2 regions of the Microbacterium sp. NPDC007973 genome follow, and region 2 is predicted to be linked to the other one. Evidence: predicted binding sites of a transcription regulator. Region 2 holds the regulator's gene; the other holds the start of a gene.
The links. The regulator HspR, encoded in region 2, represses chaperone genes until heat shock. The targets are predictions, from matches to a motif close to AAGTTGAGTCNNNNNGACTCAACTT.

Region 1: the regulator HspR is predicted to act here: its motif matches at 2,078-2,102, upstream of ACFZA2_RS14490 (Hsp20/alpha crystallin family protein).

Annotation. Positions count from the first base shown of each region.
Region 1 is NZ_JBIBJJ010000004.1:365,052-368,448, reverse strand. It holds gene ACFZA2_RS14505 (glycosyltransferase family 2 protein) at 1-186, opposite strand, end outside; gene ACFZA2_RS14500 (CDGSH iron-sulfur domain-containing protein) at 200-400, opposite strand; gene ACFZA2_RS14495 (iron-containing redox enzyme family protein) at 397-1,467, opposite strand; gene ACFZA2_RS14490 (Hsp20/alpha crystallin family protein) at 1,574-2,029, opposite strand; gene ACFZA2_RS14485 (manganese catalase family protein) at 2,270-3,151, shown strand; gene ACFZA2_RS14480 (DUF2231 domain-containing protein) at 3,157-3,397, shown strand, end outside.
Region 2 is NZ_JBIBJJ010000002.1:202,859-206,255, forward strand. It holds gene ACFZA2_RS06030 (ABC transporter ATP-binding protein) at 1-811, opposite strand, end outside; gene ACFZA2_RS06035 (hypothetical protein) at 972-1,565, shown strand; gene ACFZA2_RS06040 (heat shock protein transcriptional repressor HspR) at 1,789-2,232, opposite strand; gene ACFZA2_RS06045 (DnaJ C-terminal domain-containing protein) at 2,324-3,307, opposite strand; gene ACFZA2_RS06050 (nucleotide exchange factor GrpE) at 3,319-3,397, opposite strand, start outside.

The sequences.
Region 1 (3,397 bases), on a different contig from region 2:
CGGCGCGACGTGACGGACGGCGCGGGGGAAGGCGCGGGCGTGGGCGGCGAAGAGCGGGGGTGGAGACCCATCGACGACGGTGACATCCATCCATCCCACGAGCTCGTGGAGGTAGTCCGTGAGCTCGTCGAGGTCGGTGTCGTCACTCCATCGCAGCGGCAGCACGTAGTCGGCGTCGAGACGCATCGGGGCGAGCGCCTCAATCCTCGGTGCGGAAACCCGACGCCTTGTGGGTTCCGTCGCAGAGTGGCTTGATGGTCGACAGTCCGCAGCGGCACAGGGCGACGGTGCGGCGGGTACGGGGCACCTCCGCCCCCTCGCTGGTCAGGAGGTGGGCGTCACCGCGGACGAGGAGGGGACCGTCGGGGTAGGCCGTGATCGTGACGCGGTCGTCGGTCATCGTTCGTCCTCCGTGCGCAGCGACGACGCGCCCCGCGACCACGCGTCCAGCATGTGTCGGCCGACGCGGTCGTCGACCTCGAGGCATGCTGCCGCGCCGAACAGGATGTCGGGGAGCAGGTCGGGCCGGTCCTCGGCCAAGGCGCCGGCGAGGTCGCGTCCGGCGATCTGCTCGTGCACGGCGTCGGCCTCGACGTGCTCGTCGAAGTATTCGCACACGTCGTCGCCGAAGCCCAGCCGGCGCAGCCCCTCGGCGTAGAGACGGTTGGGGATCGAGGAGGTCATCTCGAACGCGGCGAGGTGACCGACGATCGCACCGAGTAAGCGGCGGTTGAGTCCGAACATCGACATCGTGTTGTGCGACGCGAGGGTGACGGCGGGAACGTCGTCGATATAGGCGCCGTAGGCGTCGGTGAGTCCGGCGCCGCGGACCGCCCGTGCGAACAGGGTCGCGTGAACGCGGTCGGGGCGACCGGCGCCGTACTCGTCGGACTGGATCTCGACGAGGGCGGCCTTGGGGCGGCCGGTCAGACGGGGGATGGCCCAGGAATGGGGGTCGGCCTCGCGCAGCGTGTAGACCGTGCGGTGCACGAGGAACTCGTGCGCCTGCTCGAGCGTGGCCTTGCGTGCCAGGTGACGCGAGAGGCTGGGGCCGCCCTCGGCGCCGGTCAGGGCGAAGAGGTCGCGGGCCACGGCATCCGCGGTGGGCGCGGGTGGTTGCGGGACGGCGACGCTCTCGCGCAGCGAGGCCTCGAAGGCCGTCTCGATGACCCGGCGGGTGGCGATGAGCGCGGGATCCCACTCGAGCTCGGCACGGAACGCCGCGATCGATCCATACGACGAGGCGTACAGCGCGAAGAGCGCGAGCTGGAGATCGTCGTCGCGCTCGATGTCGGCGGTCGCGGAGACCGCCGCGTCGGCGAGGGCCGTGTGCCCGGTCGCGACACCGTCCACGAGGTGACGCAGGATCGCAGCGCTCACGGGTCCGCGGGCGTCGAACGGCACCAGCCGGGGCTCGACGTCGTCGACGGGCGCAGGGGGCAGGGGCGAGGACAGGGTGGGGGGCACCCGGGCACTGTGCGTCAGGGAGCGGGGGTTGTTCGAGACCCTTGACAAGCGGAGGCGCCCGGGCGAGGGAGCCCGCCGATGGGACCGCTCCCTCGCCCGGCGCCGATCACTGCTCGATGGGCTGCGGCGTGCTCTCGTGCGCTTCGATCACGCCGTCGCCGTCGTCGGTCGAAACCGCGATGCGGCGCGGCTTGGCCTTCTCGCTGACGGGGATCGTGACCGAGAGCACGCCGTTGCGGTAGGCGGCGCTGATGCGCTCGGTGTCGATGCCCTGCCCGAGGTTGAGCTGTCGGACGAAGGATGCCGTCTCGCGTTCGCGGGTGATCCACTTCACGCCCTCGCCCGAACCGAGGGTGCGCTCGGCGCGGATCGTCAGCAGCTGGCCGTCGACGTCGATGTCGACCGACCCGGGGTCGACACCGGGCAGGTCGGCCGCGAGGACGTAGTGATCGCCGTCGCGGTACAGGTCCATCGGCATCCGGCGCGGACCACCGCCGCGGCGGGCGTCGAGGAGCGTCGACGCGAGGCGGTCGAGGTCGCGGAAGGGGTCGTAGGTGGCCATGGTCGTTCTCCTTTTCGATCGGTCCGGACGTGGCATCCGGGGCTCTAGAAGTTGAGTCAGGTTCGCTCAACTCGGCAGAAGATTAGCACTCTCGGGTCGAGAGTGCCAAGAAGTCGGGCGCGCGATTGTGGCCCGCGTCGACCGCGCCCGCAACCCCCGTGCCGGACCCCCGCGAGCGGGCGTTTCGTGGCCGTCGATGTCGCGCCCCCCGGTCGGCATCCCCCCCGACGAAGGAGAGACATGTACTTCCACCGACAGGAACTCCAGCACAGCGCCACCCCCGACAAGCCCGACGCCGTCTACGCCCGCAAGCTCCAGGAGGTGCTCGGCGGCCAGTACGGCGAGATCTCGGTCGCGATGCAGTACCAGTTCCAGGCGTGGAACATGCACATGCCCGGCAAGTACCGCGACCTCGTGTTCGGTATCGGGGCGGAGGAGATGGGCCACGTCGAGATGCTCGCGATCATGATCGCGCAGCTGCTCGAGAAGGCCCCGCTCGGGATCACCGAGGAGGCCGTGCAGAACGACCCCACCGTCGCGGCCGTCGTCGGCGGCACCGACATCCAGCACGGAATCGTCGCCGGAGCCGGCGCGCGTCCGGTCGACTCGAACGGCAACCCGTGGCAGGGCAGCTTCATCACCGCGAGCGGGAATCTGCTCGCCGACTTCACTGCCAACGCGAACGCCGAGATGCAGGGGCGCGTGCAGGTCGCGCGGCTTTATCACCAGACCGATGACCACGGGGTGAAGGACCTGCTCGCGTTCCTCCTCGCCCGCGACACCATGCATCAGAATCAGTGGGCCGCCGCGGCCGCCGAGCTGCAGGCCGAGGGCTACGAGCAGCTCCCCGTGCCGAGCAACTTCCCCCTCGACAAGGAGGATCGCGACGTGTCGTACCAATACATCAACTTCAGCAACGGGACCCAGGCCGGCGACGGCACGTGGGCGTCGGGGCCGACCCCCGACGGCAAGGGCGAATTCACCTACCTCCCCGAGCCCCCCGCGGGCGTGCCGATGCCCCCGCCCACCAAGCCCGACGTGCGGTTCTACGGCACGACCGAGCTGCCCAACACCGTCGAGAAGCTCGCCGGGCGCGCGCAGGATGCGCTGCACAAGGAATGAGCGGAATGGATGCCGTGGCGCCGGGGCCCTCGACGGTCTCGGCGCCGCGGAGCGGAGCGAGTTTCCCCGCCATGCGCGCGGCCAAGGTGCCGCGCTCGATCGTGGCGGGACCGTACGGGCACCCGTTCCACCCGGTCGCGGTGACCGTGCCCATCGGGGCCTGGTCGTCGAGCCTCGTGTTCGACCTGCTCGGTCTCGCCGCCGACGACCCGCGGGCGTTCGCGACCGGGTCGCGCTGGCTCATCG
Region 2 (3,397 bases):
TCTCGACTCCGCCGGCATCGACCTGGATGCCGCCGAACCAGATCACCCCCACGACGGTCACGTTCAGCACGAGCATGGCCAGCGGGAACAGCAGCACGAAGAGGGAGCCGACCTTGCGGCCCACCACGAGGATGTCGGTGTTCGCGCGGCGGAAGCGCTCTTCTTCGATGCGCTCGCGCACGAAAGCGCGGACCACGCGCACCCCCGTCAGCTGCTCGCGCATGACCCGGTTCACGCCGTCGAGCTTGGACTGATAGCTGCGGAACAGGGGCACCATGCGAGCGATGATGAGCCCCGCCGCGATGAGCAGCACGGGCACCGCGACGGCGATCAGCCAGCTGAGCCCGACGTCCTGCTGGAGGGCCATGATGACCCCGCCGACCGCGAGGAGCGGGGCGCTGACGAGCATGGTGGCGCCCATCATCGCCAGCATCTGCACCTGCTGGACGTCATTGGTGTTGCGGGTGATCAGAGAGCCCGCGCCGAACTGCGACAGCTCGCGCTCCGAGAATCCGCTCACGCGCTCGAAGACGTCGCGCCGGATGTCGCGGCCGGCGGCCATGGCGGCACGCGCCGCGAAGTACGTGGCGATGACGGATGCCACGATCTGGCCGAGGGAGATGACGAGCATGAGGGCGCCGCGCGACCAGATGAACCCCGTGTCGCCCTGCGCGACACCGAGGTTGATGATGTCGGCGTTGAGGCGCGGCAGGTAGAGCGTCGCCAGGGCGGACGCAGCTTGGAAGACGAGGATGGCGACGAGCAGCCATCGATACCGCGACAGATAACGCATGAGGAGTTTGCCGAGCACGGGACCCTCCGGGTGTTCGAGTGCGATCGCGATGACCGCGGTTCCAGCCTGGCACCGACCTCCGACATCGGCGAGGCTTTCCCGCGTGGGAGCGTTCTCTGCTCGCGAACGCCGGCACTCGGCATCCCTCTCCCAGGAGGCGGCTCGTAGGCTGTGGGGCATGTCCCGACTGCAGGCCGACGCCCCCGCCGACCTCTGGGTGCCGGTGACCGGCTCCCTCGGATTCCGTGGCCGCCGCCACCGCAAGGCGGCGATCGGCATGCTGCTGAGCCAGGCGAACCAGGCGACGGGAGCGACACCGCGTCCGGGCGGCGGCGCCTTCGCCTGGATCCTCAGCCAGGCGGCCCCGCTGCTGATGCGCCGCGCCGCCGGGCGCGTGCTGGTGTGGGTGTGGAAGAGCGACCCGGAGCTGCTGGTGGTGATGGCGCAACTGCAGGAGGCGACGCCGCAGCTGCGCACCGCTCGCGCCATGATGCCCATGGAGTACGACGACACCGAGTCGTTCCGGAACCCTCACCTCGGCGTCGGCGAGAAGCTCGCGATGCCCCTGCCCGCCGACCCGAAGACCCCGCCGTTCGCGACGTACACGTGGGACACCGGCTCGCACTTCGTCACCGTCACCGCGGTCTGCGCCGACCGCCAGCGCTTCGGCACCATCATCGGCGCGGTGGATGACGTCGCACGCACGCTGCGCGTGGTCGACGACCTGCAGGTCGGGGAGTCGCCGACCGTGCTGCGCATCGATCCGGCCTGATCGGGCAGCGACCCACGGGAGGGGTCGGCACGTCCGCCGTAGCCACCGGGCACGCGCGGCGTTCCGGTCCCTTCGACAGGCTCAGGAACCTCCGCCGCGCAGACGATGCGCGAGGTCCAGTCCTTTCGACGAGCTCAGCGACCTCCGCGGCGCGGGCGATGCGCGAGGTCCGGTCCCTTCGACAGGCTCAGGGACCTCCGCGGCGCAGGCGAGCGACTCGGTCTCAGTCTTCGTGATCGAACGGGCCCAACGGGCGCCAGAGCACGACGTCGGTCGCCCGGCGGACGCGCGCGCCGTGGCGCAACGTCACGACCGAGCCGGTCGCGCCCGCCGCGAAGACGCGCGCACCGGGGCGCGACTGCCGCTCGGCCGAGAGCTGTCGCTCGAGGTCGTTCACACGACGTGCCAACTCGTGCACGCGCTCCTCAAGAGCGAGCAGGCGCGCGATGGCGGGGAGGCTCATGCCCTCACCGGAGAGCCGCGCGACCTCGCGCAGCTGCTGCACGTGACGGCTGGAGTACCGCCGCGATCCGCCCTGGGTGCGCGCGGGCACCACGAGACCGAGACGGTCGTACTGTCGCAACGTCTGCGGGTGCATGTTCGACAGCTCCGCCGCGGCGGCGATGGCGAAGATCGGGGCGTCCTCGTCGATCTCTCTCTCAGCCACGTCTCACCTTCTTCCGTCGTGGCGGGTGCGGCACCGGGTTCTCGGCATCCTGACTCATCGGATGCCGAGAACCATGGCGACGCGCGTGTGTCTACCGCGCTTTGGCCATCAGGTCGGCGCGGGGGTTCTCTTTCGGTTCGAGCGCCTGGTAGCGCTCGAGGGCTTCGCGGGCCGCATCGTCGAGGTGTGCGGGCACGGCCACCTGGACCTCGGCGAGCAGGTCGCCGGTGCCCTTGGCGGTCGCGATCCCGCGGCCTTTGACGCGCAGCACGCGACCCGAGGGGGTTCCCGGGGCCACGCGCAGGCGAACGGTCTCGCCGCCCAGCGTGGGCACCTCGATCGTGGCGCCGAGAGCCGCCTCGGTGAAGGTGACGGGGACCGTCACCCGCAGGTTGAGGCCGTCGCGCGTGAACACGGGGTGCGGGCGCACCGCCACCGTCACGACGATGTCTCCGCTCTCGCCGCCGTCGGGGGACTTGCGTCCGCGACCGCGGAGTCGGATCTTCTGCCCGTCCGAGACGCCGGCCGGGATCTTCACCTTGAACGGGACGTTGTCCTCGCCCTGCAGGGTGATGGTCTCTCCCTTCGCCGCGGTGACGAAGTCGATCGTCGTCCGCGCCGTCACATCGGACCCGCGCTGGGGGCCGCCGAAACCGCGGAACCCTCCCGTCGTCTGACCGAAGCGTCCGGAGCCGAAGCCCCCGCCGCCCTGCTGGTCGAACATCGAGAAGAAGTCGTCGAAGCCGCCCTGGGGCTGACCGCGACCCTGACCGAACCGACTGAAGACGTCGTCGAAACCGCCGCCGCCGCTCGCCCCCGGAGCGGAGAAGCGCGCCCCCGAGCCCATGGCCCGGATCTGGTCGTACTCCTCGCGCTGCTCGGGGTCGTTGAGCACCGAATAGGCCTCGCTGATCTCCTTGAACTTCGCCTCGGCTTTCGCGTCACCCGGGTTCGAGTCGGGGTGGTACTGGCGCGCGAGCTTGCGATACGTCTTCTTCAGATCGGCAGCGCTGACGCTCTTGTCGACACCGAGGACCTTGTAGAAGTCCTTGTCGAACCAGTCCTGACTCGCCATGCGTCCTCCTCTTAGGCCGGCACGGCGACGACTACCTTGGCCGGTCGCAGCTCGACCGAACCGAGGCGGTAGCCGACCTCGACGACCTCG